3 regions of the Pseudoduganella lutea genome follow, and region 1 is predicted to be linked to each of the others. Evidence: predicted binding sites of a transcription regulator. Region 1 holds the regulator's gene; each other region holds the start of a gene.
The links. Region 1 encodes FNR, which switches genes on or off when oxygen is low (the NO sensors DNR and NnrR bind a similar motif). Its sites were predicted from a motif close to TTGATNNNNATCAA; they were not measured.

Region 1 (10,686 bases):
CTGGCCAATGCCATGCTCATGGCGCTCGGGCTTTACCTGATGAATGCCTGGCACGGACTGGCGCGTGTGGAAGCGGCCGGCAACGTGCTGTGGCGCCGGCTGCTGCCGGCGATGCGCTACCTGCTGCCGGCCGATACGCTGCCGAAGGCATTTGCGCTGGGCGCGCTGTGGGGCTGGGTACCGTGCGGCATGGTGTACAGCGTGCTGCTGACGGCGCTACTGGCCGGTTCCGCCACGGGCGGCGCCACCGTGATGCTGGCGTTCGGCCTGGGCACGGTGCCGATGCTGCTGGCACTCGGCCTGGCCGGCGCATGGCTGCGCCAGGCGATGCAGCGGCCCGCCGTGCGTGCCGCCTGCGGCGTGCTGGTGCTGGGCTTCGGCGTGCTGGGCCTGGTGCGCCATGCCGCGGGGCTGCCGCACGGCTGGCTCGATGCCTTGTGCCTGGTGGCGCCGGCATGAACGCCGTGCCGAAACCGCAATGCTTCCACTGCGGCTTGCCGGTACCTGCGGGTTCGGACTGGCACGTGCAGATCGATGGCGCGCCGCGCGACATGTGCTGCCCCGGCTGCGCGGCGGTCGCTCAAACGATTGTCGACATCGGCCAGGCAGGCTACTACAGCGACCGCACGGGCTTTGCCGCCACGGCCGATGGCGCCGATGCCGTTTGTGTCCCCCCCGAGCTGCGCCTGTATGACGGCGACAGCCGTTTCGTCGCGGAAGACGGCGGCATGGAAGCCGTGCTGCTGGTCGAAGGCATCCGCTGCGCGGCCTGCGTGTGGCTCGTCGAAGGACGGCTGCTGGCGCTGCCCGGCGTGACGCTGGCCAGCCTGAACGTGGCAACCGAACGGCTGACCGTGCGCTGGCATCCCGGCCGGGTGGAACTTTCCGCCCTCCTGCATGCGCTGCGCACGATCGGCTATGCCGCGTGGCCGTACGATACCGCGCGCCATGAAGAACAGCTGCGCAAGGCGGCACGCACGCTGGGCCGGCAGTTGTTCGTGGCCGGCCTGTCCATGATGCAGGTGATGATGTATGTGGCGCCCGCCTACCTTGCCGGCGATGGCATGCTCGATGCTGACATGGCCGCCCTGATGCGCTGGGCCAGCCTGCTGCTGACGATCCCCGCCGTCGTCTATTCGGCGCAGCCTTTCTTCCTGGGTGCTTTGGCCAGCCTGCGTGCCCGCGCAGTGGGGATGGATGTGCCGGTGGCGCTGGGCATCGCCGCGGCATTCGGCGGCAGCGTGGCGGCCACCGTGCGGGGTACGGGCGACACGTATTTCGATTCCGTCACCATGTTCGTGTTCCTGCTGCTGGCCAGCCGCTGGCTGGAACTGCATGCGCGGCGCAAGGCGGCGGGAACCCTCGAGCGCATGCGCCATGGCCTGCCCGCCGCGGCCACGCGCTTTGCCAGCTGGCCGGGATCGGGCAAGACCAGCGTCGTCGCCGCGGCCACGCTGGTGGCGGGCGACCATGTGTTCGTGCGCACCGGCGAGGCGTTCGCGGCGGACGGCATCATCGCCGAAGGCCGCACGTGCGTCGACCTGGCGCTGCTCACCGGCGAATCGGCACCGCAGCCGCGGGCCCCGGGCGAGCACGTGCCCGGAGGCGCCATCAACGCCAGTGGCGCAGTGGTGCTGCGCGTGACGAAGCCGGTGGCGGAGAGCACGCTGTCCGGGCTGCTGAACCTGGTCGAACGGGCCGGCGGCGCCAAGCCGCGCATTGCGCAATGGGCCGACCAGGTTGCGTCGCGCTTCACTGCGGCCCTGCTGCTGCTGGCGTTGCTGGCAGGCGTGGCGTGGCACTTCGTCGACCCGGCGCGCGCATGGCCGGTGGCGATCGCCGTGCTGGTCGTGTCGTGCCCGTGCGCGCTGTCGCTGGCCACGCCTTCCGCGCTGGCCGCCGCCACCGACGCCTTGCTGGGCAAGGGCGTGCTGGTGATGCAGCCGCACGTGCTGGAAACGCTGCACCGTGCCACGCATGTCGTGTTCGACAAGACGGGCACGCTGACCGCCGGCTGCCCAGCGGTGCAGTCGGTACAGGCACATGGCGATATCGACCGCGATGCCTGCATCGCCATCGCCACCGCATTGGAAAAAGCCAGCCTGCATCCGGTGGGGCGGGCCATCGTGGCGCTGGGCGAAAAACTTGCCTGGCATGGCTGGCCCGCCACCGGGTTGTCGGAAACGCCCGGCATGGGCATGGAAGGCACGGTGCGGGGCCGGCGCTACCGGCTCGGCAATGGCAACTTCGTCGCCGCCATGGCCGGCGGCACGCCACCACCGGCGGAGCCCGACACCACGGCTGTCTATCTCGGCACCGACGGCCAGTGGCTGGCCTGCTTCGCGATCACCGATCCCTTGCGGCCGGATGCACAAGCCACCATTGCGCACTTCCGCGCGCAGGGCAAGCAGGTGATCCTGCTGTCCGGCGACCGGCAGGTGGTGGCCGATGCGGTGGCGGCACGGCTGGGGATCGGCACGGCAATCGGCGACTGCCTGCCCGCGCGCAAGCTCGATTACGTGCAGCGGTTGCAGCGCGAGGGCGCCATCGTCGCCATGGTGGGCGATGGCATCAACGATGCCGCCGTGCTTTCCGCCGCCGACGTGTCGTTCGCGATGGGCGGCGGCGCCGAGCTGGCGCAGGTGCATGCCGACGCCGTGCTGCTGCACGGCCGGCTCGGCCTCGTCGCCGATGCTGCGGCCACCGCCGGTGCGGCGATGCGCGTGATCCGCCAGAACCTTGCCTGGGCCTGCGTGTACAACGCCGTCGCCATCCCCGCCGCCGCGATCGGGCTGCTCGGGCCGTGGCTGTCCGGCGTCGGCATGGCCGCCAGCTCCGCGCTGGTGATCCTCAACGCGCTGCGGCTGCGCTACCGGTAACGAAAGGCCTCGATGGAATCGCTGTATCTGCTCGTCCCCCTGTCCATCGCGCTCGTCTTCGGCGCCCTGTGGCTCTTCTTCAAGGCTTCCGACGCCGGCCAGTTCGACGACCTCGAAGGCCCCGCCCTGCGCATCCTGCAAGACGACGACCACTGATCATCCACAACGGCCGAGCTGGTCACAAAACAACAGCAGGGACAGTCCCTACCTCCGGGACAGTCCCCTCTGGAGGGGCAGTCCCCGTGGGAGGGACAGTCCCCAAGATTTTTACAACACTGGTGATGCACTTGGTCAATTTTGACTTAGGTCAAAGTTTTTAGGTACCCCACTGCGTAACCTCCGAGGCATATCAAGACAGATAACCCGGGGGTGTTCAATTGGAACAGAACTACAACTACAAGGTCGTGAAGCAGTTCGCGATCGCGACGGTGCTGTGGGGCGTCGTCGGCATGCTGGTCGGCGTGGTCATCGCCGCACAGCTGGCCTGGCCCGCGCTCAATTTCGACGTGCCGTGGCTCAGCTACGGCCGTCTGCGCCCGCTGCACACGAACGGCGTCATCTTCGCCTTCGGCATCTCCGGCCTGTTCGCCACGTCGTACTACGTGGTGCAGCGCACGTGCCAGGTGCGGTTGTTCTCGGACCGCCTGGCCGCCTTCACGTTCTGGGGCTGGCAGGCGGTGATCGTGTCGGCCGTGGTCACGCTGCCGATGGGCCTCACGCGCGGCAAGGAATACGCCGAGCTGGAATGGCCGATCGCGATCCTGATCGCCGTGGTGTGGATCGCCTATGCCGTGGTGTTCTTCGGCACCATCGTCAGGCGCAAGGTGCAGCACATCTACGTGGCCAACTGGTTCTTCGGCGGCTACATCCTCGCCGTCACGCTGCTGCACGTCGTGAACGGCATGGTGATGCCCGCCACGCTGACGAAATCGTATTCGATGTACTCGGGCGTGCAGGACGCGATGATCCAGTGGTGGTATGGCCACAACGCCGTGGGCTTCATCCTCACGGCCGGCTACCTGGGCATGGTGTACTACTTCATCCCGAAACAGGCCGGGCGCCCCGTGTACTCGTACCGCCTGTCGATCGTGCACTTCTGGGCGCTGATCTTCACCTACATGTGGGCCGGCCCGCACCACCTGCACTACACCGCCCTGCCCGACTGGACGCAGTCGCTCGGCATGGTGTTCTCGCTGATCCTGCTGGCGCCATCGTGGGGCGGCATGATCAACGGGATCATGACGCTGTCCGGCGCATGGCACAAGCTGCGCACGGACCCGATCCTGAAGTTCATGATCGTGTCGCTGTCGTTCTATGGCATGGCCACGTTCGAAGGCCCGATGATGTCCATCAAGGCCATCAACGCGCTGTCCCACTACACCGACTGGGGCATCGCCCACGTGCACGGCGGTGCGCTCGGCTGGGTGGGCTTCATCACGATGGGGTCCATCTACTACCTGCTGCCGCGCCTTGCCGGCCGCACGAACATGTACAGCACGCAGCTGGTGGACCTGCACTTCTGGGTCGCCACCATCGGCGTCGTGCTGTACATCGCCGCGATGTGGATCGCCGGCGTGATGCAGGGCCTGATGTGGCGCGCCGTAAACCCCGACGGCACGCTCACCTACACCTTCGTCGAGAGCGTGAAGGCCACCTACCCGTATTACGTGGTGCGCTTCGCCGGCGGCACGCTGTACCTGGCCGGCATGGCGATCATGGCCTACAACACCTGGATGACCCTGCGCGGCCGCGACGTGCCGGCGGCCACCATCCCGCAACTGAAAGCCGCGTGAGGACACCATGAAACTGTTCCGCAATTTTTCGCACGAATGGATCGAGAAGAACCCCTGGCTGCTGATCGCGCTGGTCACGCTGGTGGTATCCGTGGGCGGCGCCGTGGAGATCGTGCCGCTGTTCTTCCAGCGCTCGACGACGGAACCGGTGGCCGGCCTGGAACGCTACTCGCCACTGCGCCTGGCGGGCCGCGACATCTACGTGCGCGAAGGCTGCTACGCCTGCCATTCGCAGATGGTGCGCCCCTTCCGGGCCGAGACCGAGCGCTATGGCCACTACTCGGTAGCCGGCGAGTTCGTGTTCGACCGCCCCTTCCAGTGGGGCTCGAAGCGCACCGGCCCGGACCTGGCGCGCGTTGGCGCCCGCTACAGCGACGAATGGCACCGCACGCACCTGCGCAACCCGCGCGACATGGTGCCCGAATCGAACATGCCCGGCTATCCGTGGCTGGCGCAGACGAAGCTGGCGCCGCAGGACATCGTGCCACGGCTGCGCGCATTGCAGCGCCTCGGCGACGGCTATACCGACGCCGAGATCGCCGCCGCCCCGGCCGCGCTGGCGGAAAAGACGGAAGAAGACGCACTGGTCGCCTACCTGCAGGGGCTTGGGACCCTCATCAAGTCGAGGAACTGAACCATGAACATCGAACACATTTTCGACGGGGCGAGCAGCGTGATGACGGTGGTCTCGTTCGTCACCTTCGCCGGCATCTGCACGTGGGCCTGGTCCGCGCGCAAGCAGCGCGACTTCGCGCAGGCGGCGCAACTACCCTTTGCGGACGAGGAGAAGCACGATGGCTGATTTCACCAGCGATTTCTGGGACCTGTACATCGTCGTGCTGACGGTGCTGGGCATCCTGGGCTGCGGCGTGCTGCTGTACACCCAATCCACGTTCAAGGCACCCGCCGGCAAAGTGGAAACCACCGGTCACGTGTGGGACGACGACCTGACGGAGCTGAACACGCCGATGCCCCGCTGGTGGATGTGGCTGTTCTACATCACGATCGTGTTCGCCGCCGCCTACCTGTTCCTGTACCCGGGCCTGGGCACCTATGCCGGCAAGCTGGGATGGCAATCGTCCGGCCAGTACAAGGCCGAGCTGGCAAAGGCGAAGGATGCCTACGGCCCGCTGTTCGACAAATACCGCCGGCAGGACGTGAAGGCGGTGGCTGCCGATCCGCAGGCGCGCGCGATGGGCGAGCGGCTGTTCCTCACCTATTGCGCCCAGTGCCACGGCTCGGATGCGCGCGGCAACAAGGGCTATCCGAACCTGACGGACAGGGACTGGCTGCACGGCGGCACGCCGGAGGCGATCAGGCAGACAATCATGAACGGCCGCCACGGCGTGATGCCCCCGATGGGCGCGGCGCTGGGATCGGACAAGGACATCGAGAACGTGGCCCACTATGTACTGAGCCTTTCCGGCAGCCGCGCGGCCGATCCGATCAAGAGCGTGTTCGGCAAGGGCAAGTTCGCCGCCTGCATGGCCTGCCATGGCGCCGGCGGCACCGGCAACCCCGCGCTCGGCGCGCCGAACCTGGCGGACAAGACCTGGCTGTACGGCGGCAGCGCCGAGACGATCATGGACACCATCCGCAAGGGCCGCGACAACACGATGCCGGCCTTCGGCGACTTCCTCGGCGAAGGCAAGGCGCACGTGCTGGCCGCCTACGTGTGGGGCCTGTCCAACCCGACGGAGTAAGCCATGAATGCTCCGGCCCCCGAACAGGTCATCCGCATGTACGAGAAGCGCCAGCCGATCCATCCGCGCGAAACGGATGGCCGCTTCGCGCGCCTGCGCTGGCTGTGCCTGTGGCTCACGCAGCTGGCCTACTACGCCACGCCATGGCTCACGTGGAACGGCCGCCAGGCCGTGCTGTTCGACCTGGGTACACGCAAGTTCTACCTGTTCGGCCTGGTGCTGTGGCCGCAGGATTTCATCTACCTGGCGGCGCTGCTGGTCATCTGCGCATGGGGGCTGTTCCTCGTGACGGCCGTGGCGGGCCGCGTGTGGTGCGGCTTCGCCTGCCCGCAAACGGTGTACACGTCGATCTTCCTGTGGATCGAGCGCAGGATCGAGGGATCGCGCGCGGCGCGCATCGCGCTGGACCGGCAAGGCCCGTCGCTGCGCAAGTCCGGCAAGCGCACCGCCAAGCATCTCGCCTGGGGTGCCGTGGCGCTGTGGACGGGTTTCACCTTTGTCGGCTACTTCACGCCGGTGCGCGAACTGGGTACCGGCGTGGCCACGCTGTCGCTGGGGCCGTGGGAATGGTTCTGGGTGCTGTTCTACGGCTTCGCCACATACGGCAACGCCGGCTGGCTGCGCGAACAGGTGTGCAAGTACATGTGCCCCTACGCCCGTTTCCAGAGCGCGATGTTCGATCGCGATACCTTGATCATCACCTATGACATGCGGCGCGGCGAACCGCGTGGAAAAAAATCCACGAACGGGGCCTGCATCGACTGCACGATGTGCGTGCAGGTGTGCCCGACCGGCATCGACATCCGCGACGGGCTGCAATACGAATGCATCGGCTGCGCAGCCTGTGTGGATGCCTGCGACGGCGTGATGGACAGGACGGGCCAGCCGCGCGGCCTGATTCGCTACAGCACGGACCGCGCCATGGCGTCGAACCTGCCGGCGGCGCAGCTGCGGCAACGCGCATTGCGCCCGCGCGTGCTGGTCTATTGCGCCGCGCTGCTGGTGGCGTGCTTCGCCACCGGCTTCGCACTGTCCACGCGCATCCCCCTCAAGGTGGACGTGATCCGCGACCGTGGCTCGATGGGCCGCGAAGTCGACGGCGGCGCGATCGAGAACGTGTACCGGCTGCAGGTGATGAACACGGCCGAACAGCCGCGCCGCTACCGTATCGCGGTCGCCGGCCTGCCCGGCCTGGCGCTGGCCAGCGGCGGCGTCGTCGCGCTGGCTGCCACCGAAACACGTGCCATTCCGGTGCGGGTGCAGGCACCCCATGGCGCGGGCCATGCCGGTTCCAACGACATCGCATTCACGGTGACGGCGCTGGGCGACGCGCACCTCGCCGTGACAGAGCGCGCGGTGTTCATCGTGCCGCGCTGAAGGAGACAGGCATGCAGACGATTTCCGCCACGCCGTGGTACCGCGAACGGTGGCCCTGGCTGCTGATGGCCGGCCCGGCCATCGTGCTGGTCGCCGGCTTCGGCACGGCCTGGCTGGCCTTCGCGCAGCCGGATGCGCTGGTGGTCGGCGACTACTACAAGCGCGGCAAGGCGATCAACCAGGACTTGCGGCGCGACCGCGCCGCCGCCACGCTGGGTGCCGCCGTCACGCTGCGCTACGATGCCGCGCACGGCGTGCTGCAGGGCCGACTGTCGGCCGCCGTGCCCTTGCACGGTGCTCTGCAGGTGCACCTGGCCCACGCCACGCAGCCGGAAAAGGACTTGCGGCTGCTGGTGCGCCCCGACGACAAGGGCGACTTCGCCGTGTCCCTGCCGCTGCTCGAGCGCAGCCGCTGGACCGTGCTGGTGGAAGATGACAAGCGGACGTGGCGCCTGGAGGGCCAATGGCTATGGCCAGCGCAGCGGACAGCCTCGCTGGCGTCAGGGCAAAACCGGTGACAGACACCGGTATTTTTGAAATATTTCCTGAAAACCGGTGTCTGTCACCGGTTTTTCTGGAACATTTCCTGGAAGCGCTGGCAGGCCGCTGGCAGTCAGGCGCAGGTTTCGGTGCCCGCCGTGATGGCTTTCAGCCGCGGCAGGTCGAGCACCTCGATCTCGCGGTTCGCCACCTTCAGCAAGCCCTGCTTCTTGAACTTGTTCAGCAGGCGGCTGATGCTCTCGATCGTGAGGCCCAGGTAGTTGCCGATATCCTCGCGCGACATGCGCAGGTGGAACGCGGTGCCCGAGTACCCGCGCGCTTCGTAACGCGAAGCCAGGTTGACGAGGAAGGCGGCAAAGCGCTGCGTGGCCTGCATATTGCCCAGCAATAGCATCACGCTTTGCTCGCGCGTGATTTCCTGGCTCATCATGCGATGGAAGTGGCGCAGCAGGGTCGGCATGTCGACCAGCAGCTGTTCCAGGCTGGCGAACGGGATTTCGCACACTTCGCTGTCTTCCAGCGCCTGCGCGCTGCAGTAGTGGCGGTCGGTACTGATCGCGTCCATGCCCAGCAGTTCACCGCCCATCTGGAAACCCGTCACCTGTTCCTCGCCATGGGCATTGATCTGGTAGGTCTTGAAATGGCCGAGCCGGATCGCGTACAGGCGCGTAAACGGGTCGCCGATGCGGAACAGGTTCTCGCCCTTCTGCAGCCTGCGACGCCGGCCGATGATCTCGTCGAGCTTGTCCATGTCACCCACTTCCAGCCCCATCGGCAGGCATAGCTGGTGCATGCTGCAGGTGGCGCAGCGCGCCTTCAGGATGTCGATCGTTGCGCCGGGCAGGGTCAGGGAGGGAAGCTCGTGCATCATGGTCATGGTCCGGTTACGGTGCCTCACAGTGTACTTGATAGCACTTGCCAACACGACGCCGGGAAACTTGCCTGCAGCGTGCCCTTCCGCACAGTGTGCAAGTGACCCGGCGGCGCATAGTGGCCCGACAACATCGTGGCGGGAGGAGACATGCGACCGCTTGGTATCAAGGCGAAAGTCGCGCTGGCGACGACCATCACGTCGATCGTGATGATCGCGCTGGTCACCGTGCTGCAGGCCCAGCGCATGCAGAAGGATTTCTCGCGCGTGCTGTTTGCCCAGCAGGACGCGCTGATCGCCCGTACCGCACTGGAACTCGATGAACGCATGGCGCTGCTGCGCGACATCGTTGCCGAATCGGCCCGCTGGCAGCCGCGCGAGATCTGCAATGACCCGCCGGCCCTGCGCGCCCACTACGACTACCGCGCCGTGCTTCGCCTGTTCGACGACATCCTCGTCGTCAGTCCCGCCGGCACCATCGTGGCGGACGTGCCGGCGCTGCCGGGCCGCCCCGGCGTCAGCGTGGTGGAGCGCGCCTACTTCCAGCGCGTGATGCGGGAAAAGGCGCCGCTGATTGCCGAACCGGTGATCGGCAAGGCGAACAGGCAGCCCGTCGTGCAGATCGTCGCGCCCGTGCTCAGCGAGGAAGGCGACGTGGCCTGCGTGCTGATCGGCGTGCTGCGGCTGTACAAGGACAACCTGCTGGGCCACCTGCGCACGGCCAAGGTGGGCCGCACCGGCTATTACTACATCGTCACCGGCTACGAACCGTCGGTCTACGTGGTGCACCCCGATCCGGCCCGCCTGCTGCAGCCACGCGATCCGGGCGGTTTTTCCGCCACCCTGCTGGCCCTGCGCGAAGGCTTCGAGGGCACCACGGTCAGTGCCGACGGCAGCGGCGTGCGCTCGCTGCTCAGCTACAAGCGGCTGAAGACGGTGCCGTGGATCCTGGTCGCCAACCTGCCCGCCGAGGAAGCCTTCGAACCGTTCAAAGACTTGCTGACACGGCTGGCGTTATGGGGCTCGCTGGCCTCGCTCGTCACCGCCGCCGTCATCACCTGGGTCATGTTGCGGCTGATGTCGCCGCTGATGCGCCTGCGTGACGCGATCGGCGCCCTGCGGGGCGACCCGCGGCACTTCACGCCGCTGCCGGTCACGTCGCGCGACGAGGTCGGCGAGCTGACCGGTGCATTCAACGCCCTGATGCGCGAGCGCGAGGCGGCCGACGACCATGCGCGCGAGCTGATGGAGGAGCTGGAAATGCGCGCCGCCGAGCTGGAACGGGCGCGCGACCGGGCCGAGGCGGCGAACCGCGCCAAGAGCGACTTCGTGGCCAACATGAGCCATGAAATCCGCACGCCGATGAATGCCGTGCTGGGCATGGCGCAACTGCTGCAGAACACCGACCTCGCGCCGCAGCAGCGCAAGTACCTGCACATGATCCGCACCGCCGGCGATTCGCTGCTGGGCATCCTGAACGACGTGCTGGATTTCTCCAAGATCGAGGCGCAGCGCATGGAACTGTCGCCCGTCGAGTTCGACCTGGACGAATCGATGAGCAC
Region 2 (10,686 bases), 740 kb from region 1:
CCGCTGGCGTTCGGGAATGATCAGGTCGAGCGAATGGCCCAGTGCGTGGTCTGCCGTGAAGCCGAAGATACGCGTTGCCGCGTCGTTCCAGAACGTGATCGCGCCGGCCGCGTCGCAGACAATGACGCCGTCGCCGATGCCGCGCACCAGTTGCTCGAAGTCGATCTCGATGGTCATGTGAGCTCCTCGAAGAAAAAATGCGCACCTGCTTGTGGCAGGCGCGCGAACGGGAAGAACCGAAAAAACCGACCCGGGGTCAGACGACGCGCTGTTCGTGGAGCGCCGCGATCTGATTCTGGCTGTAGCCGAGCGACTCGAGGATTTCATCGGTGTGTTCACCCAGCAGAGGCGATCCCTTGATCTCCACCTTCAGGTCGGAGAACTTGATCGGGCTGCCCACCGTGAGGTACTTGCCGCGCTCCTTGTGGTCTACCTCGGTGATCGTGCCGCTGGCGCGCAGCGACGGATCGTTGGCGATTTCCTTCATCGACAGCACGGGCGAGCACGGGATGTCGAACTTGCGCAGCACGTCCACCGCCTCGAACTTGGTCTTGTCCTTCAGCCATTCCTCGATGGTGCCGAAGATACTGAAGATCTTGTCCTGGCGCGCCTGCGCCGTCATGTAGGCGGGATCGTCGATCCACTCTTCCTTGCCGATCGCCCGGCAGATCGGCGCCCAGGCATGGCCCTGGATCGTGAAATAGATGTAGGCGTTCGGATCGTTTTCCCAGCCCTTGCACTTCAGTACCCAGCCCGGCTGGCCGCCACCGCCGGCATTGCCGCCGCGCGGCACCACGTCGGAGAAGGTACCGTGCGGATACTGCGGATATTCCTCGAGGTAGCCCACGCGGTCCAGGCGCTGCTGGTCGCGCAGCTTCACGCGGCACAGGTTCAGCACGCTGTCCTGCATCGACACGGCCACCTTCTGCCCCCTGCCCGTCACGTCGCGCGAGCGCAGCGCCGTGAGGATGCCGATGGCCAGGTGCATGCCGGTGTTGCTGTCGCCCAGGGCGGCGGCGCTGACGGTCGGCGGACCGTCGTCGAAGCCGGTGGTCGATGCCGCGCCGCCGGCGCACTGCGCCACGTTCTCGTACACCTTCAGGTCTTCGTAGTGGTGGCCGTCGGAAAAGCCTTTCACGGAGGCGACGATCATGCCGGGATTGAGCTCGCGGATGTGCTCCCACGTGAAGCCCATGCGATCCAGTGCGCCGGGACCGAAGTTCTCCACCAGCACATCGGATTCCTTGATCAGCTTCGTCAGGATTTCCTTGCCGTCGGCCGTCTTGGTGTCGAGGGTCAGCGAACGCTTATTGCTGTTCAACATCGTGAAGTACAGCGCGTCGACGCCGGGAATGTCGCGCAACTGCGAGCGGGTCACGTCGCCGGCGCCGGGCCGCTCCACCTTGATGACGTCGGCGCCGAACCAGGCCAGCATCTGCGTGCAGGCGGGGCCGGCCTGGACGTGCGTGAAGTCGATGATCTTGATACCTTCCAGTGGCTTGCTCATGGTGCAGTCTCCTTTTTTGAGGTGTAGCGGGGCCCCGCGCCGGCGCTGGTGGCGCCGGCGTCGTGGAAATTCAGTGTGGTGGCGGCCATGTGGTGGCGGCCTACAGGGCGATCTACTTCTTGGCGGCGCTCTGCGGGTTCAGGTTCGTCAGGCGCCCGCTTTCGGTGCCGGCCGTTTCATCGATGACGGCGTTGATCAGCGCCGGCTTGCCGGCGGCGATCGCCTCGGCCAGTGCGCGCGTCAGTTCCTCGGGCGTGGTGGCGTGGTAGCCGATGCCGCCGAAGGCCTCGATCATCTTGTCGTAGCGCGCATTCTTCACGAACACGGTGGGCGCCACGTCCGCGCCACCGGTGGGGTTGACGTCGGTACCTCGGTACACGCCGTTGTTGTTGAAGACGATCGTGGTAACGGGCAGCTGGTAGCGGCAGATCGTTTCCAGCTCCATGCCGGAGAAACCGAACGCGCTGTCGCCCTCCACCGCCACCACCGGCTTGCCGCTGGTGACGGCGGCGCCGATGGCGAAGCCCATGCCGATGCCCATGATGCCCCACGTGCCGGAATCGAAACGCTTGCGCGGCTGGTACTGGTCGATGATGCTGCGCGCGAAATCGAGCGTGTTGGCGCCTTCGTTGACGAGGTTGATGTCCGGGTATTCCTTGAGCACGTCGCGGATGGCGCGCAGCGCGCTGTGGAAGTTCATCGGATCGGGATTTTTGTCCAGCAGCGCGGCCATCTTCGCCGTGTTCTGTTCCTTCTTCTGGGCGATCGCGCCGAGCCATTCGGCATCGGGCTTGTCGATGCCGGCACTGTCCAGGCCCGCCAGCAAGGCGCCCACGCAGGAACCGATGTCGCCGATCAGCGGCGCGGCGATCGCCACGTTGCTGTCGATTTCCGTGGGCGCGATATCGATCTGCACGAACTGCTTCGGCTTGCCCCATGTCTTGCCCTTGCCGTGCGCCAACAGCCAGTTCAGGCGGGCCCCGACCAGCACCACCACATCCGCCTCGGCCAGCACGAACGAGCGGGCGGCCGATGCCGATTGCGCATGCGTGTCCGGCAGCAGGCCCTTGGCCATCGACATGGGCAGGTAGGGAATGCCGGTGCGCTCCACGAAGGCGCGGATGTCGGCATCGGCCTGCGCATACGCGGCGCCCTTGCCGAGCAGGATCAGCGGCTTCTTCGCCTCTTTCAGCAACGCCAGCGCGCGCTCCACGGAGTCCGGTGCCGGGAGCTGGCGCGGCGCGGCATCGACCACCTTGATCAGCGAGCGCTTGGCATGGCCTGCCTCGATCGTCTGCGCCAGCAGTTGCGCCGGCAGGTCGAGGTACACGCCGCCCGGCCGGCCGGACACGGCGGCGCGGATGGCACGCGCGATGCCGACGCCGATGTCCTCCGCCTTCAGCACGCGGAACGCCGCCTTGGCGTGCGGGCGGGCGATGTTCAGCTGGTCCATCTCCTCGTAGTCGCCCTGCTGCAGGTCGACGATCTCGCGCTCGCTGGAACCGGAGATCAGGATCATCGGGAAGCAGTTCGTGGTGGCGTTCGCCAGCGCCGTGAGGCCGTTCAGGAAGCCTGGTGCGGAGACCGTCAGGCAGATGCCCGGCTTCTTCGTCATGTAGCCCGCGATGGCGGCGGCGTTGCCGGCGTTCTGCTCGTGGCGGAAGCCGATGAAGCGCATGCCTTCGGCCTGGGCCAGGCGGGCGAGATCCGTGATCGGTATGCCGACCAGGCCGAAAATCGTATCGATGTCGTTGTGCTTCAGCGCATCGATCACGAGGTGGAAGCCGTCGGTGACTTCTACCGATACGTTGTGGGTCATGATTGTCTCCGGTTATTGTCGGGATGCCTGTCGGTTCGGGCGACATGGCCAGCTGGATCGCCTGGAATTGATCATATCCAGCGCCAATCGTTTCAATCATTGACCGCGGTCAAGATTCACCGCATGATGTGAATTCATGCAGTTCCACGGCCCGACATGACGCTCATTGCCAACCACCCGGAACGAAACATCATTCGCGCCCAGCTGAAGCAGAACATCGTTCTCAAGGAATTGCGCGACAGCGAAATGGCCGCACTGGAGCCCTACCTCACGGTGACGAACCACCAGAAGGGCGACCTCCTCCTCAACCAGGGCGTGTATGACATGCAGCAGTACTTCATCCTGGATGGCATCCTGAAGCGGCAGGTGACGAACCACGAGGCCAAGGAGATGATCCTGCGCTTCTCGTCGGAACGCGACATCGAGACGAGCTACGCCGCCTGGTGCCTGAAGACGCCGACGCCCTACAGCATCGTGTGCATGACGAAGGCCAGGGTCGCCAGCATGCCGCTGACGCAGTGGGTGAATTTCCTGCAGAGCCACAGCGTGGTGAAGCAGGCGTTCGAGTACGAGGTGATGAACCTGATGAGCGCCATCATGGCGCACACCATCACGCTGCACCTGCTCGATGCGCCGGGCCGCGTGCACCGCTTCATGCGCAAGTTCCCCGACCTGTTCGAGCGGCTGCCGAAAAAGGAGCTCGCCTACTACCTGAACCTGTCGCCGGAAACGCTGAGCCGTTTGAAGCACCAGGGAAAAATCTGAAAAGCAACAGTTTCTCTGTAACAAGCGAGAAATATTTTTGCCTTATTTTTGAGCGATTTTTCATAGACAGTCATTCACACATTGAATGACAGATATGGCTGCCGTCAATTGGACCGGGGGTGTGCTGCCTTTATAATCAAAGGCATACACGCTTTCAACCATTCGAGGAGCAGCACATGAACGGTCTCACTGATAGTACAAAGCAGCAAACCAATGGCCTGTCGCTGGGTGAATTCCTCCTGTCGCTGTTCCAGCTGGACGTGCGCGACAAACTGAGCGACCAGCAGCAGGACCGCGAAGAAGCGGCCTATACCTGGGGCCTGTAACAGCGCGACAAAACAGGACATCGCTTCAGCGATACCGAGGCCGGGACAGCATGCTGTCCCGGTTTTTTTTCGCGCTGGCGGCGTGCCCTTATGCGGCGACGGCCTTCTGCAGCCGCACACCACCCCGTGCCTGGACCATCGCCTGCTCCAGCAGCTTCACGAGCGCATAGGCGGAGTCGATATGAGGCGTCGGCGTATCGGTCAGGCGTGCCAGCTCGATCACCGAGCCCACCAGCGCATCGATCTCCGGTCCCCGGCCCGCCTCCACGTCCTGCAGCATCGAGGTCTTGTGCTTGCCGATTTTTTCCGCCCCCTCGATGCGGCGATCGAGCGTGACGCGGAAGGCGATGCCCAGCTTGGCGGCCACGTCCTCGGCCTCGCGCATCATGTTCGCCGCCAGGTTGCGCGCCAGCGGATGCTGGCAGATGTCCACCAGCGTGGAATGCGACAGCGCGCTGATGGGATTGAAGCTGAGATTACCCCACAACTTCAGCCAGATCTCCGCCCGGATGTTTTCCAGCACAGGCGCTTTCAGCCCCGCGTGTTCGAAGCACGCGGCCACGGCACGCGCTCGCGCACTGCTGCTGCCATCGAGCTCGCCGAGCGGGAAGCGGTTGCCTTCGATATGGCGGATCGCGCCCGGCGACACCAGCTCGGCGGCCGGGTAGACCACGCAGCCAAGGATGCGCCCTGGCGGGATGCGCTGCGCCAGCACGCCTGCCGGGTCCACGCTGAGCACGGGGCGCCCTTCGAACGCGCCGCCGTGGCGATGGAAATACCAGAACGGAATGCCGTTCTGCATCGTCACCACGACCGTCTCGGGGCCGAACAGGTGGCCGATGTCGTCCGCCACGTCCACCACCTGGTGCGCCTTCAGCGCGACGATGACGATATCCTGCGGCCCGGCCGCGGCATAGTCGTTCGTGGCGCGCACCCGGGCCGCCACCTGCACCTGCCCGCACGCCTCGATCAGCCTGATGCCGCGGTTGCGGATGGCCTCCAGGTTCGCGCCGCGCACGAGGAAGGTCACGTCCTCGCCCGCCAGCGCCAGCCGCGCGCCCACCAGGCCGCCAATGGCACCCGCTCCAATCACTGCGATCTTCATCATATGCTCCTTGGTTTTACTCGAAACGGTTGCTGAGCCGGCCGATGCCGTCGATCTCCACGACGACCGTGCTGCCCGGCCGCATCGAGCCCACACCGACCGACGTGCCGCACAGCAGCAGGTCGCCCGGTTCCAGCGTCATGTCCTGCGACACGCGGCTGACGAGTTCGGCGACGGAAAACACCATGTCGTTGACCGGGTAGTCCTGGCGCACCTCGTCGTTCAGGATCGTGCGCACCACCAGCATCGCGGGATCGAGCCCGGTGGCGATCGCGGGGCCGAACGGGCAGAACGTATCGAAGCCCTTGGCGCGCACCCACTGGGGGAAAGTGGGATCGCGGCCGATGATGTCGCTCACGGTTACGTCGTTGGCGCAGGTGTAGCCAAAGATGTGCTCCGCCGCATGCTCGACGGCGACGCCGCTGCACGTGCGGCCGATCACGATCGCCAGCTCGCCTTCGAACGCCACCTTGCCTTCGCAGCGCGGCCGGCGGATCGTGCCGCCCGGCGCCAGGAACGAGGTCGGCGGTTTCATCAGGTACAGCGGTTCGGCCGGCGGCGGCAGGCCGAGTTTCTTGCCAAGGGCGTGGAAGTTGTTCCACATCGCCAGCACCTTGCCCGGCACGACCGGGGTGTACAGCTCGACGTCGGCAAGATGGAGGGCGATGTCGGTGCGTTGCGGCGCGTCGAACATGTCGCCCTTGAAGACGCGGATCTTGTCACCCTCGAGGGTACCGAAGCGAACGGTGTCGAGATGCCTGAAACGAATCCAGTGCTGGATCATGGAAGCCTCCGTGGGATGGCGCGGCGAGCAGGTATAAGGGCGTGGGAAGCCCGCGCGCGCGGATGGCGTGCGCGGGACCCCGGGGAGAAACGTGGATCAGGTGATGATGCGGGCCGCGGTGGCCGTGCCGGCGCTGGCGCTCATGACCTCGTCGTCCTGCACGCTGACCATGCCGGAAGACTCTTCGATGAAACGCTTGCGCATCGGCCGCAGCACCCACCAGGCCATGATGGCGGCCACCGCGTTCATGCCGCAGCCGACGAAGAACACCGCTTCCCAGCTCCCCGTCATGGCGGTGATGATGCTCGAGATCGGCACGAAGATCGATGCCGTGCCCTTCGCCGTGTACATCAGACCGGCGTTACCGGCGGCGTTGCGGGTACCGAACGTGTCGGCCGTGGTGGCGGGGAACAGGCTGTAGATCTCGCCCCAGGCAAAGAACACCAGGCCGGTCAGGATGACGAACATGATCGGGTCACGACCGAAGTAGTACAGCAGGATGATGCCCACCGATTCCAGCGCGAAGGCGATGAACATCGTTTTTTCCCGGCCGATCTGGTCCGACACCCAGCCGAAGAATGGCCGCGTCAACCCGTTCAGTACCCGGTCGATCGCCAGGGCGAACGTCAGGGCCGGCAGGACCATGCCCATGACGTTGAACTTCACGCCATCGATCTCGAAGTCGGTTGCGATCGGGCCCATTTGCGCGGTGGCCATCAGGCCGCCGGCGGCGACCAGCACGAACATCGTGTACATCACCCAGAACACCGGGGTGCGCACCATCTGCGATGGCTTGAAGTCGGCCGTTGTCTGCAGCACGTTCGGATTGACCTTCTTCTTGACGGCCTTGCTTGCCGTGTGGGGCGGACGCACCATCATCAGTGCCAGCAGGATGACGATCGCGCCCTGGCCGATGCCGAAGTACAGGAACGTGTCCTGGTAGCCGCGCTCCGCGATCATGTTCGAGATCGGGATGATGGTGGCGGCCGAGCCGGCGCCGAAGCCGGCGGCGGTCAGGCCCGCGGCCAGGCCACGGCGGTCCGGGAACCACTTCAGGGACTGGCCCACGCAGGTGCCGTAGACCGCGCCGGCGCCGATGCCGCTGACGGCCGCGGCGATGTACAGCACCGCCAGGGTGTCGGCATACGAGTTCATCACCCAGCCGATCGCGCACAGCAGGCCGCCGAACAGCACGACGGGGCGCGGTCCCCATTTGTCCACCGCCCAGCCTTCCACCGGCACGAGCCAGGTTTCGGTCAGGATGAAGATCGTGAACGCCACCTGGATCGATGCCTTGGTCCAGCCATGGGCTTCGGCGAGGGGATTGACGAACAGGGTCCAGCCATACTGCAGGTTGGCGATCATGGCCATGCAGATGATGCCCATGATCAGTTGCATCCAGCGGAACGATGCTGGCCTTTCGATAGCGGTCGGTGCGTCGGTTTTCATGCAATGTCTCCCATCTGGTTTTTCAGCGCTGTTCTGGTAGCCCTTTGCGGGTACCGCTGTGTGCTTGCATCAGTGGCCGGATCGCGTGGCGGGTGGCTCGCCCGGCAACGGAATGGGGCTTCGCAAACGGTGCCTGGCGATGCTGCGGTGCAGTAGGTGGCTCATGTTGTTGTCTCCTCTATGAATCTGTGGATCCGCGCGGAAGCTGCCGAAAGACTCTGGAACCTGGATCGGGCCGCGGCCGCTGGCGGCGCCCCCGATCCCTTATTTGAAGTTCAACAGATGAACCGATTGTGAAAGAACATATTTCGCAACTCCTTGACCGCGGTTAAGAATCAAAAAATCGTTACAAGTAGTGGCATCCACACACACGCCAGGCGTCAGACGCCGATCTGCGGCTGGCGCAGTTCGCGCCAGTCGATCGCCGCCGCCGGATCGCTGCCGGCCGCCTGGCAGCGCTCTTCGCAGCGGTCCTTGGTGGCGACGATCGCGTCGATGAGGAAGTCCGCGTCGTAGACGGCGAGAAGGTGTCCCTGGTGGCGCGCCAGGTAATCGTGGATGCAGGCGCGCTCCGCGCCGATATCGGGTAACCGGCACCCCGCTTCCCAGTACCAGGGCAGGTCCAGTTCGTGGAAGGCCGCATTCCAGGCATTGCGTTGCGCCGCGGCGGCGTTGCTGGTGTTCGTCATGGTCTCCTCCGTTGTCGTGATACCGAGAAGTCCATATTAAGCATGCTGGATGATTAGCAAAATTCAAAGTTTTTAGGGATAATCATCAAGCATCCTTAATACCTGCGACCTTACCTGCCACCGTCCCTGCAACCACACCTGCGACATCCACCGGGAGCGCCATGCGGAATGCGACACTGCGCCAGCTGAAGATCTTCGAGGCGGTAGCCCGCCACCTGAGTTTTTCCAGGGCCGCCACGGAACTGCACCTCACGCAGCCGGCGGTATCGACGCAGATCCGCACGCTCGAAGCCCACGCCGGCGCCACGCTGTTCGAGCAGCTCGGCAAGAAGACCTACCTGACCCAGGCGGGCGCCGAGCTGCTGCCCTATTGCCGCGCCATCATCGCCCAGTTCGAGCAGGCCGACACGGCGATGGCCCAGCATCGCGGCATTGCCGGCGGCCGCCTGGACGTGGCGGTGATCAGCGCCGGCGACTATTTTTTTCCCCAGCTGATGATGGCCTTCGCACGCCGCCATCCCGGCGTGAAGCTGAACCTGACGGTGCACAACCGCGAGGAATTGCTGGAGCAACTGTCGGACAACCGCACGGATCTCGCCGTCATGGTGCGCCCTCCCCTGCACGACACGCAGAACGACGCCTTCGCCCCCCATCCCTATGTCATCGTGGCGGCGCCGCAGCACCCGCTGGCGGCGCCCGGCCGCGAGCCGATCGGCCTGCGCGAGCTGGTGCGGCACCCGTTCGTGGTGCGCGAACGCGGCTCGGACACCTGGCATTCGATGGAAGACGCGTTCGGCACCCGGCTCGACGAGCTGCAGGTGGCCATGGAAATCAAGAGCACGGAGACGATCAAGCAGGCCGTGATCGCGGGGATCGGCCTGGGCTTCCTGTCGGCGCATACGATCGGCCGCGAGGTGGCGGCCGGCAGCCTGGTGGTGGTGCCCGCCGAGCGTTTTCCGCTCATGCTGAACTGGTATGTGGTGCACCGCCGCGAAAAGCGCCTGCCGCCCGTGGCCCACGCGTTCCGCCAGTTCCTGCTCGAAGATGGCGCCGAGTGGATCGGACGGCTGATTCCCACGGCGGGGACGTAGCTCCTTCAATTCCCCATCAGCGCCCGCACATGCTCGGTAGTGCCGCCGGCCAGGCCAGCGCCGCTGTAGCCGCCCTCGAGCACGGAAACGATGCGCCCCGCGCACGTGTCCGCGGCGATCGCCATCACTTCGCGCGTGATCCAGCCGAAGTCCTCGTCGTCCAGCGCCAGCTGTGCCAGCGGGTCGAGACGGTGCGCGTCGAAGCCCGCCGAGACGAGGATCAGCTCCGGTGCGAACGCGCGCAGGGCCGGCAGCAGCCGCATCGCCATGCTGTTGCGGAATGCCTGCGAACCGCAGCCGGGCGGCAGCGGCACGTTGACGATGTTGCCGCTGCCGCCCCGTTCGTGCGCCGCGCCCGTGCCCGGATACAGCGGCGACTGGTGGCTGGAGCCGAAGAACAGCCGCGGCTCGTCGTAGAACGCGGCCTGCGTGCCGTTGCCATGGCGGACATCGAAATCGATGACGGCCACCCGCGCCAGGCCGTGGGCATGCAGCGCATGCATGGCGGCGATGGCCACCTGATTGAAGATGCAGAAGCCCATCGCCCGATCCGGTTCGGCATGGTGACCGCACGGCCGCGTGGCGCAGAACACATTCAGGGCCTCCCCCGCCAGGACCGCGTCGACGCCGGCGCAGGCGGCGCCCACGCAGCGCATCACCGCGTCGAGCGAGCCGGGCGACATCGCCGTGTCGCCGCCATCGAGCAGCACCACGCCCTGCCGGGGCGCCATCGCCGTCACGGTATCGACATAGTCCGCGTCATGCACCAGCAGCACCTGCTCGCGGGTGCCGAGCGGCGCCTCGCGCCACGCCAGCGCCGTGAACTCCGGTTTCCATAACGCGCCCATCACCGCATGCAGGCGCTCGGGCGACTCCGGGTGGCCCGGGCCTGGAAGATGCTCCAGGCAGTCGGGATGGAACATGACCATCGTGCCTGGCTTGTCCATGATGTCTCCGTGTCAGATGACGCGCCCGGCCCGCAGCGCCGCGATCTCTTCGTCGCCGTAGCCCAGCTGGCCGAGCACTTCCTCGGTATGCTCGCCCAGCAGCGGCGAGCGCCGCACCACCGTGGGGCTGTCGGAGAGCTTGATGGGATTGCCGACCGTCAGGTAGGGGCCGCGCTCCGGATGATCGACCTCGACGATCGTGCC
Region 3 (10,686 bases), 300 kb from region 1:
CAGGTTCGGCGGCGAAATGGCATTGATCGTACCCAGCAGCGTTGCGCCGTTCAGTTCATGACCGGCCAGGCTCAGCCAAAGGTTGCCCAAGCCAGTGTTGCCAGCGTTCATCGTCAGCGGATCGGAAGGATTGATCGTCGATGGGCCAAAATTGACGTAGATGTCAACCTGGCCACCCACATACGACGTCACCTGGCCGACGGTACCGGTCGGGGTATAGCCGCTGAATTTGAAAGTCAGCTCGCAGCCTGGGCAGAATTGCGACTGGTTGTAGCCGTTCATCGTCGACACGAAGCCAAAGCCGCTCAGCGAGCCATCGTTCGGGTTAACGATCTGCTGGATTTGCACGGACGACGACGAGAAGTCGATCGGGTAGTCGGGATCCCAGACCACGCCGCCGACATTGATCGGGGCTGCCAGAGCTGCCGTCATCGTCGACACTGTCAGGGCCGCCGCCAGCGCTACTTTTTTCAACATGTTCATCAAAAACTCCTTGGGTTTGGTAATTGCTGCTTTAAGGGGCGGACTTTCCCACCACGCCTAAGAAAGAGCAAACACCGTGCCAGTGCTGAGAATCATTTGATAAGTACTTGATTCTTATCAAGTAGTAAAGGATATCGACGCTATTTTGCCTACAGAACGTGTTGCGCTGTAAAGTTTTTCGACAGCGCGATGACGATCAATAACGACCTCGCGCAATGATGCGTTCCGGATCCAGGGCAGCACGGATGCGGGCGTTGAATGCGGCAGCATGAGGCATGCGCTGCGCCAGTACTTCCATCACATCGACGCCGACGCGGTAGGGAAAGACGCCCAGCGTGCGGCCCTGCTGCACAAGAGCGTCGTAGCATTCACGTGTACGCGCCGCGGCACCAGGCACGCCATGGTCGAACAACAGTGGCACCGTGCTGTCGAACAAGCGGTCGCTGATCGACGTGAATGTCAGCAGCGGTTCCAGCCCATGCTCGCGCGTGACGCGGGTAACCATGTCGACATAGGCGCGGGCATCCGCTCCCCGCATCGGCACGAGCGGTGCGTACCAGCGCAGGCCGCAGCCATCACGGGCAGGGTTGCGGTCCTGATCGGGTTGGCGGCCGGGATTGCGCCAATAAGCCAATGGCAAGGCCGTTTCGTTGGGTCGGCCGCCGACCAGTTCCAGCGCATGGGCCAACGTGCGGCTGGTCGCGGCAACACCCTTGCCCAGCGGGCCCGGCATCATGTTCGACGCCCGGGCCAGCAAATGCGCGTTTTTCGGGCTGAGAAACAGCAGCCGGCTGGCGATGCCGCGCAATGCCGCCCTGATCTCCTTTTGTGCGGCCGCGACCATGCCGCGCGTGCCATACAGGGTGCCGAATCCCGTCCAGGGCGCAATCTGGTATTGGCGGCCGAGCCGCGCGATGACGGCATCGGGAATCGTGCCATCGACAACGTCGGCGGCAGGGTAGGGGGCCGTCATCGCCAGCACACGGTGGCGGTTCATCAAGTTGAGGCCGCCCACGGTGCCCGGCAGCGTGGCAAGGATGTGCCGGATTTTTTCCACTGCCGGCTCCAGCAGCGCATCGTCGCGCAGGTTGAACAGGCATACCTTGACCGTCTCCGGCCGGCGCGCCAGCACGATCGACATCCTGGTCACGATCCCAAGGCCGCTCTGGGTAAACAGGCCGGCCGAGTAAGACGTGATACCCCACTTGAACAATTGTGCGAGTTCATGGCCGCCGGCCTCGGACAAGGCAGTGCGGTAGAGAGACCCATCCGCCAGCACCGCTTCCAGATCCGTGACGGCACCGAAGTGATCCGAATGGGGGGTGATGCCATAGCCGCGCTCCAGCGCGTTGCCCAGCAGGCTGACGCCCGGGCCGGCACCGGTGACCGGCACCATGAAGGGATAACCCTGCTCATCGAGGAAGCGGGCGAGCATCCCCTGGGTGACGCCGGGTTCAAGCGTGACGACGCCCAGTACCGGGTCGACGCAGAAGCGCTGCATGCCGGACAAGTCGACGATCACTGCATCGTCCTGTACCGGCAGGGAACTGCCGTAACCCCAGTTCTTGCCGGTGCTGAATGGATACAGGTGGCAGCCATGGCGCCGGGCGATTGCCAGCACCGCTGGCAGGGCACTGCCGTGATCGATCTTGAGCGCCGCTGCGATGCGCCGGCTGACACCGCCCGTGTCGTTACTGTACGCCGCGGTGGCCGCCGCCTGGTCGAACACTTGTGCCACGCCCGGCACGGCGCGCCATTCGGCCAGTGCCGATGGGTTGGAATCGTTCATCGCTTCGAGAGTGGGTCATTGGACGAACTCCGATAGTAGCGGTGGACTGGCAAGCTGTACAAGCGCGCGATTCGCGTAACGTACTCCCGTGTTTCACGGTAAGGAGGGATGCCGCGATGGCGCACGACCGCTCCCTCGCCGGCATTGTAGGCGGCGGCCACCAGTCCCACGTCGCCATCGAACAGCGTCAGCAACCGGCGCAGGTAAGCCAGGCCGCCGCGCACATTCGATTCCGGGTCGAATGGGTCGGCCACCTGGAACCGCTGGGCAGTTTCCGGAATCAGCTGCATCAGGCCCTGCGCGTTTTTCGGCGAAACGGCATTCGCGCGGAAACCGGATTCGACGGCAATGACGGCCATCGCCAGCTCGGGGTCGACCTCGTAGGCAGGGGCCAGCCGTTCGACGATGTGGCGCACCGAGACGCTGGCGGGCGGGTAATCCGCGGGACTGGCGGCCCAGGGATCGGGATCCAGGTTCACACGCAGGGGCAGGTCGGCCGCCATGCAGGCTGGCAGCGGCGCATCAGGTCGCACCGGCAGCGCCTGTACAAGCCGCGCCGCCTGGCCATGCCCCTGGTCGGCCGCGGCCGAGAACAGGCGCCATGCAACAGCGTCGTCGCGTGGCACGCCGCGACCGTTGGCCAGCATCCAGCCGAATGCATATTGCGCCTCCGGCGAACCCAGGCGCGCTGCCTGGCAATACAGCAGGGCGGCCTGCGCCGTGTCCCGGGCCATTCCCTCGCCATGCTCCAGTTGAACTGCCTCGGCAATCAGGCGGGCAATGATCTCGGGCGCAGCATGGGCCGGGGCGGCAGTGCCGCACAGCAGGACCAGCAAGACGGAAAAACGGCGGAGCATGGCATCACCTGCGGCCTTCGCGCGCATGATGGCGTGCCAGGTTGCTGTTGAGCTGTGCGATGATTTCGGAGGCAGCCTGCACGATCTGGTTCGAGTCGAAGCCGGCCCGGGCCATTTCACGGTAGAACGAGCGCGCAAGCAGGCGCGCCACATGATCCGGCTTTTGATAGGCTGTCGTGGCCGCTGCACCCTGCAGCTCGCGGGACAGCGCCAGCTGGGTAAAGCGGGAGGCCAGGATGCCGCGCAGCTGCCGCAACTGGACGGCTCGGCCGACGAACAATGCAACGGTCTCCAGCAAGGCCAAATCTTGCTCACAGAAACAACCGTGCGTACCGCCGCAACTAGCGGTCAGCGTGCCGACCACGCGCCCTTCGATGCGAACAGGCGCCAGCATCAGGCTGCGGCCCGGGGCGGTAGGGCGGCGTGCCAGGGCGGCATAGGGAGAGGCGAGGATATCGTCCACCAGCAACGGCTCGCCGCTGGCCAGCACGTGGCCCGCCAGGCCTTCGCCGCGTGCGACGAGCGTGGCCGCAGCATCCTGGGCCAGGGGACCGTGGCTGGCGGCAATGCTCATCCGGGCGTTTTCGCCTTCGCCGTTGATCAGCATCACCGAGCACGTCTCCGCGCCCACGAGCGAGGCGGCCAGCTCAGCGTGTAATGCAAGGTCGTCGTGCGTGGCCGGGATGTCGCGGCATAGCTGGTGAATCTTGCTCAACAGATCGTCGGCCATCGCTACCTCCAGGGATCAGTTCATTTTAGTGGCCGTGGCTGCCAGGTCACGCAGCTTCTGGCCCGGATTTGCGCGGTGACAGGAACGCTTTGTGAAACAGGTGGCGCGCGAGCAGCAGTGGCGGCATGCGCAACCAGTTGCCACGCAGGTACAGAAGAAAGCGTGCCAGGGAGCTGTAACGGTCGCCGCAGCTGGCATGGTCCGGCAACAGCGCGCGACGGAACAGGGCATCCATCAGGGCCAGCAGTGCCGGCGATGGCCCCACGGTGTCGTCTTGCACCATGTCGGGCACTGGCGTGTCCAGCAACAGCCTGCTGTAGCGCAGCGCATAGAACAACGGCCGCTCGAGGTCCAACTGGCGTGCACGGGGCAACAGCTCGGCCCAGAAACGGCGGTCCGAGCCGAAATGGCACAGCAGTCGGTGAATATCGAACAGGTCGCGCAGCGCATTGTTGAACTCACCGTCACTGAACAGGTGGACTGCACTGTGCAGTACCATGTCCACGGGCGCCAGCACATAAACCCCCGGCAGGGCGTGCAATGGCACGGCGGCGCTGCGCAACAAAGTCGAATCCGGTCGCAGTGCGGCTGTTTTTGGCAGGATGGCGTGGTGCACGTCGATCATCGAGGCGCGCCGCAAGTGACGCATCGGCGGCAGCTCATGCATCCACTCCCGGTAGTAGCGCTGGTCGTAGGCGTCGTGATGGGTACCGGCCCAGCCAGCCAGCATCAGCGCTGCTTCCGCCTCGCCCAGCCGCTCCTCAGGTACCAGCACATCGATGTCCGAAAACAGCCGGCCATGGGCCGGTGGCAGCCCGGCGAGCGTATAGGCCGCGCCTTTCAGCAGGATCAGTGGCATGTCCAGGCCGGACAACGCCTGGCGGATTTGTCGTATTTCCCAAAGCACGCCCTGGCGATGCCGGCGTGCCAGCACCCGGGTCCAGCCCAGCTGCTCGCGCGCTGCCGGCGCGATCTGATGGAGGAAGCCATGTTCTTCCAGCAGGCACGAGAGCGTCGCCAGCAGGTTCGCCGTCCCTGCCTGGCGCAGCAGCAAGTCCCAGCTGGAATCGTCGAGCGCCGGCAATTGCGGCGGGGACTGCGTCAAGCTGCGCAGGGCGGCGGCCAGCAATGGATCGAGGCGCTTCGTCATGGCAGGCTGTCGAAAAAGGCCAGCGCTTCATCGAGCACGCCATAGCGGAAACGGTAGCCCTGGCTGCGTTCGACGAGATCGGCCAGCGCAGTGAAGCCTTCGGCACCAAGCAAGCTGTAGTTGAAGCAATTCTGGGCCAGTTGCATGAATGTTTCCACAGGCGGCATCGGCTCGGCCGTGACGGACGACCCGGCCTCGAAGCGGGGAAATACGACCCATGCCGGCAGTGCGGTTTCGGACGCCCGCGCCACGCTGTCGGCCGGGGCACGCACATGCGCTACCGTGCCTTTGACCGTATCGGTGACAGCCCTGCTCATCACACTGCCAGGTACATAGTCGCGGATGACGGCAATGGAGGCGTTTTTCAGGCTGATTGGTCGCGGTAGCGGGTACAGCACGCCTTCATCGAGCCTGAGCAAGGTCAGCTCGTCGGATAACAGGCGCCAACCGCCGCGGCCCACCAGCGCAGCGCAGAGCGTGCTCTTGCCGGAGCCGGGCGGGGCGGGCAGGATCGCGGCGCGTCCGCCTTTTTCAACGACAGCCGCGTGCACGATCAGGTACCGGTTTGCCCGGCTCGACACACACCAGTTCAGTCCCCATTCGAACATCGGGAATGCCTGGTCCAGTGGCAGCGGCTTGAACATCGAACGGCCATCGTAGAGCAATGTTACTTGCGGACGCACCCAGCGCCGCAGCGTGACCGGCCGCACCAGGTCAAGATGAAAATCGGCAAAGCCTTCACGCAGCGGATAGTCGTTGTACAGCAAGTGGATACCGTCGGCCACGCTGCCGATCGGCGACCGCAGCAACGTGGTGAAGTGGCCTGTGCGCAAGTGGATGCCGGAGCCCGCAAGGCGCTCGCCCAGCTGCGTGCGTGTCAGGCTGCCGACCGTTGTCATGTGCGGCTCAGCAGGGTTCGATCAGGTCGAGCTGGCGCAGCGTGGCCAGTAACTCGGCCACCTCCGGTGCGGCCAGCTCATCCGGCGTCACGTCGCCATCGCGCAATGCGATCAGCATCGCCATGGCGCCATCGGACAACAGATGGGTATCACCGGACAGATCGTTGTAAAGCACGAAGGCGTCGTCCCAGCCGCGGTGCAGCAGGGCCTGGCCAGGGACGAGACGCCAGGATGAAGCCATCAGTACATGGTGCCTTGCAAATACTCGACGATCTTTGCGCCATCCCAACGCACGCCGGCCGTGGGCGTGTAATAACCCTTGGCCTGGTATTCGAGCCAGATGCGCTGGAGCATGGGCACCGTCTGGAAGGTTGACAAGCCAGCCTGCACATTCAGATAGCAAGCCATCAAGTGGCGGCCAATGCCATGCTTGTCCCATTTCTGCGGATCCAGGATGGCTGCCTGGCTCACGGTTCCATACGTTTTTGCTTGTGGGCCCGAGCTGCTGAAGATACGGGTATAGAGCTGGTTCTTGTCGCACCCGCGTGGCCAGCTGTGGTTCTTCCAATAGCCGGGCGAACGACCTGCGCAGGTCGGGGGCGGACCACGAAAGCTTTGCAGTCCGCCAGACAGGTACCCTGATGGCGTCGTACATACTTCCACTGCCATGCCGGGCTGGCTGTGCAATGTGAGCAGCACGCCGGAGGCGGCCACCCCGGCGCGGGCGAAGCGGCGCCGCGCCTTGCCTTGAGGCGACAGATTTGCCGGACCGGGAGCTGCTGCATCGTGCTGTTGTTCGGTGGCCACGTCGATTTCCTTCTGGGTGGTCTGACGGTTGGATAGATATTGCGAAAATAGTAAGCAATTCCTGTTCCCGACCGCTGTCCTAGTGCGATTAAAGTTTTAAATCAATGACTTAAAGCAAAAAAAGCACATTTTATTGTTGAGCTGTATCAACTGCTGTAAAGATTCTCGACAGCTCAGCGCGCTTAGAAAAAGCTTTCCGGGATAACGAGGACGTCGCCCGGGCGCATCGAGACATTCGCGGAAATATCGCCTTCCTTGATCAGGTCATTCAAACGCACGCGGTACTGTTGTTGTTTGCCATCAACCTGACGAATGATCGTTGCCCGATTGCCGGAGGCGAACTCGGTTACCCCACCGACAGCGATCAGCACATCCATCAGCGACATATCGCGCCGGTATGGCAGCGCTTGCGGCCGCGCAGCCTGGCCGATGACGCGAATCTGGTTACCGTAGGTGCCGGTGAAACCAGTGACGATGACCGTGACCACCGGTTGCTGGATGTACTTGGCCAGTGCTTTTTCGATATCGCGTGCCAGCTCGGTCGATGTCTTGCCGATTGCTTCCAGATCTTCGACCAGTGGCGTGGTGATCTTGCCATCCGGCCGCACAGGCACGCTTTGCGACACTTCGGGATTGCGCCACACGATGATACTGACGTTGTCGCCTGGCCCAATCAGATAGTCAGGGGCAGGTGCCGGCCCGGCATCGACCAGCGTATTTCCCGAACTGGCGCAACCACCCAGGGCACCCAGCATGACCGCGCCTGCTGCCAGCCATTTGAACAGCGTTTGGTATTTCACGGGACTCTCCAGTTTGGTTGTTACGGGCGTGCAGCATGTCAGCAAGCGGGTGTCGACATTGTGCCGTATTACGAGCTCGTAACTTTCATTATGTCAATTTTATGTTGCATATTTTATACGAGAGCACGCGGCGGTCGTGCAAATTTTTACTTCCCAGTCGTATTTTGCTGCAACAATTCGTGGACGTAACGCACCGGGATCGCATAGGAAATACCGCTCGGCTGGCTGAGCGCATTCTCTTTCTGATTCTTGAGGAAAGTCATGTTCAGCACACCATGAACGATGCCGCTTTCAGGGTCATAAACAGGACTACCGCTATTACCCGGATAGGCAGTACCGTCCAGTTGCATGATTGCAAATGGGCGACGTTGCAGTTGGCTGATGGCACGCGCATCAAGTCGGCGCGAGTTCAGTGACGGAAGAATCATCGGGGTAATGGCCGAGAGCATCGCACGGTGCGTCACCGGTGTCAGGCCCAGGCTCATCCCTAATGGAAAACCGGTGAAGGCCAGTGCCTGCCCCTCGGCCACGGCACCGCTGCTGTCCAGGCGCAGCGCGGGAAGCGGAGCACCGGCCAATCGCAGGTGTGCCAGGTCGTGTTCGCGATCGATCGCGATCAAGGTCGCCGGCCGGAAATCAAGCTTCTGGCCGGTGGCAATGACGATGCCCAGCGTTTCCATTCGCTCCGTGTCGAGGTCCGGCAGCGCATGGGCATTGGTGATGATGGAAAGACCATCCGCGACGGCGAAACCAGTAGCAACGAAAACGATCGCCGGGCTACGCGTGCGCAGCAGCGTGCCAACGCCCACCACTGAAGGCTTGATAGCTGGAATCGTATCTTTCAGGGCCGCCCGTGCTGGCGCTGGTGGCGCAAACCCGAGCACGGCGGCCACGCATGCCAGCAACATGAAGTAACAAGGGCGGATCACGGAGCTCATCGGGTCAGGATAGCAGAAAAAGAGTAACTTGCAGTGACAGAAATATTTTCCATTTAGAAATTAAATTGTAGATTGTCAGCAGATTGCAACGCTCGATCCCATGTCATGTTGGAAAGAAAAATTAATATCAACAGGCAACGAATTCTGCGGTATGATAGAGCGATTGATGTAATTTAAGCAATATTTTGGACGGTATCACGTCGGGTTGAAGCAGGTGCGGCATCCTGAATGGCTTAGCTGAAAGCGAGTTAACAAGATGGCAGAAATGATGGCCCTGCTTTTGAGCTTCCTCAAAGCAATTGGCAAGTACCGCTGGTATGCGGTCGCAATCACATGGCTGGTAGCGGTCGTCGGCTGGACTGTTGTTTCCCGGTTGCCCAACGATTATCAGGCCTCTGCCCGTGTTTATGTGGATACCCAAAGTATCTTGAAGCCATTGCTGGCAAGCATGACCACGCTGCCCAATACCGAGCAGCAGGTAATGTTCATGCGCCGCACGCTGATCAGCCGCCCGAACGTGGAACGCGTGCTGCGGATGGTTGATCTCGACATCACGGTAAAAACACCCAAAGAGCATGAAAAAATCGTCGATGAACTGATGACTCAAATCAAGGTCATCGGCACTGAGCGCGACGACATCTACACGATTTCCTACAGCAATCCTAATCCCAAACTGGGTAAGGACGTCGTGCAATCGCTGCTGACGATCTTTGTCGAGGGTAGCTTCGGCGGCAAGAAGCAGGAATCGGAAAAGGCGATCCAGTTCATCGACGACCAGATCAGGATGTACGAAGAGAAGCTGGCGATTGGCGAGAACGCACTGAAGGAATTCAAGATTCGTCACATGGGCCTGCTCCCACGACAGGGCGGTGACTATGCCTCCGCCTATGGCGATCTGAACGAAAAAATCAGCCAGGCCCGCCTTGAGTTGCTGGAAGCGGAACAGGCCCGCAACGCGATCAAGCGTCAGATGACCGGTGAAGACATGGCCCCTATTACCGATACCGCGGAACGGGCGATCGTCAACCCGGAAATCGATGGTCGCATCTCGGCGGTAGAGAAGAACCTCGACCAGTTGCGCATGCAATTCACGGAAGAACATCCGGACATCGTTGCCGCCAAGCGCCTGGTCGCCCAGCTCGAAGAGCGCAAGAAGGAAGAAGCCAAGAAGATCCGCGCGGTCGATCCGGGGGCCAGCTACAGCCCCATGCTGCAGCAAATGAATGTCCAGCTGTCGGTGGAAGAAGCCCGCATCGCTTCATTGAAGGCGCGGGTGGGCGAGTATTCGGCGCGCCTGGCGCAGATGCGCGCCATGAGTACACAAGCGCCGGAAGTCGAAGCCCAACTGGCGCAGCTGAACCGCGACTATGCGGTGAACAAGGACAATTACGAGAAGCTGGTACAGCGCCGCGAGTCGGCCAAGCTGTCGGGTGACCTGTCCACGGCCACCGATATGCTGACGTTCCGTGTGGTCGATCCTCCGGCCGTGCCGAGCACGCCGGCCGGCCCGAATCGCCCGCGCCTTTACACCCTGGTCTTCCTGGCTTCGCTGGTAGCCGGTCTCGGCACTGCATTACTGTTGAGTCAGATCCGGCCGACTTTCCTCAGCCAGACCAATCTGCGGGAGGTCACAGGCTTGCCGATCCTGGGCAGCATCGGCATGAACTGGACCGACCAGCAGAAAATCCGCCGCCGCCGCCGCTTGTATGCGTTCACTGCCGCAGTCGCCTCGCTGTTCACGGCGTACGGCGGAGTACTGGCCATCACCATTTTCCGGCAAGCCTAAGCCGGGGAAAGCACAGGTTACAACGTGAGCATCATTGAAAAAGCCGCGAACCGTATCGGCAAACCCGCAGCACCGGCCGCGCCGCTGGCCCAGGTGCGCACGCAAGCGATACCAGCGGCGTGCGAGCCCATGATGGATGGCCCTGACGTTACCGTGGCCGAATTGCCTGAGGACCAGGTACCCGTAGCCCACGCACCTGCGCAGGGCCCGACCGTTGCGTTGTCGAACCCCGAGCCCGCGGCACCGGAACCGCAACGTCGCAATACCCGCATGATCGAGCTGGACCTGGCGCGGATGAACGAAGCCGGCCTGGTCACCGCGGCCGGTGGCCGGACCAACCTCGTCGAAGATTTCCGCGTCATCAAGCGACCGCTGATCAAGCGCGCGTTCGGGGCACGCAAGCCGAATGCGAATCCGGGCAACCTGATCATGATTACCAGCTCGCTG

Region 2: the regulator FNR is predicted to act here: its motif matches at 3,426-3,439, upstream of oxc (oxalyl-CoA decarboxylase).
Region 3: the regulator FNR is predicted to act here: its motif matches at 8,617-8,630, upstream of EWM63_RS11950 (XrtA system polysaccharide chain length determinant).

What each region holds. Positions count from the first base shown of each region.
Region 1 is NZ_CP035913.1:3,152,842-3,163,527, reverse strand. It holds gene EWM63_RS13340 (sulfite exporter TauE/SafE family protein) at 1-459, shown strand, start outside; gene EWM63_RS13335 (heavy metal translocating P-type ATPase) at 456-2,879, shown strand; gene ccoS (cbb3-type cytochrome oxidase assembly protein CcoS) at 2,892-3,035, shown strand; gene ccoN (cytochrome-c oxidase, cbb3-type subunit I) at 3,257-4,672, shown strand; gene ccoO (cytochrome-c oxidase, cbb3-type subunit II) at 4,680-5,306, shown strand; gene EWM63_RS13315 (cbb3-type cytochrome oxidase subunit 3) at 5,310-5,474, shown strand; gene ccoP (cytochrome-c oxidase, cbb3-type subunit III) at 5,467-6,375, shown strand; gene ccoG (cytochrome c oxidase accessory protein CcoG) at 6,379-7,752, shown strand; gene EWM63_RS13300 (FixH family protein) at 7,764-8,270, shown strand; gene fnr (fumarate/nitrate reduction transcriptional regulator Fnr) at 8,366-9,124, opposite strand; gene EWM63_RS13290 (response regulator) at 9,275-10,686, shown strand, end outside.
Region 2 is NZ_CP035913.1:2,410,008-2,420,693, forward strand. It holds gene EWM63_RS10170 (PAS domain-containing protein) at 1-177, opposite strand, end outside; gene frc (formyl-CoA transferase) at 257-1,507, opposite strand; gene oxc (oxalyl-CoA decarboxylase) at 1,620-3,326, opposite strand; gene EWM63_RS10185 (Crp/Fnr family transcriptional regulator) at 3,483-4,091, shown strand; gene EWM63_RS31740 (hypothetical protein) at 4,268-4,417, shown strand; gene EWM63_RS10190 (2-dehydropantoate 2-reductase) at 4,506-5,522, opposite strand; gene EWM63_RS10195 (fumarylacetoacetate hydrolase family protein) at 5,539-6,306, opposite strand; gene oxlT (oxalate/formate MFS antiporter) at 6,403-7,755, opposite strand; gene EWM63_RS10205 (hypothetical protein) at 8,136-8,444, opposite strand; gene EWM63_RS10210 (LysR substrate-binding domain-containing protein) at 8,606-9,535, shown strand; gene EWM63_RS10215 (histone deacetylase family protein) at 9,541-10,482, opposite strand; gene frc (formyl-CoA transferase) at 10,495-10,686, opposite strand, start outside.
Region 3 is NZ_CP035913.1:2,851,936-2,862,621, reverse strand. It holds gene EWM63_RS32355 (PEP-CTERM sorting domain-containing protein) at 1-483, opposite strand, end outside; gene EWM63_RS11995 (FAD-binding oxidoreductase) at 680-2,272, opposite strand; gene EWM63_RS11990 (lytic transglycosylase domain-containing protein) at 2,269-3,129, opposite strand; gene EWM63_RS11985 (GAF domain-containing protein) at 3,134-3,859, opposite strand; gene EWM63_RS11980 (nucleotidyltransferase domain-containing protein) at 3,906-5,009, opposite strand; gene EWM63_RS11975 (HprK-related kinase A) at 5,006-5,908, opposite strand; gene EWM63_RS11970 (hypothetical protein) at 5,916-6,149, opposite strand; gene EWM63_RS11965 (hypothetical protein) at 6,149-6,715, opposite strand; gene EWM63_RS11960 (XrtA/PEP-CTERM system exopolysaccharide export protein) at 6,898-7,470, opposite strand; gene EWM63_RS11955 (S1 family peptidase) at 7,662-8,453, opposite strand; gene EWM63_RS11950 (XrtA system polysaccharide chain length determinant) at 8,719-10,239, shown strand; gene EWM63_RS11945 (XrtA-associated tyrosine autokinase) at 10,264-10,686, shown strand, end outside.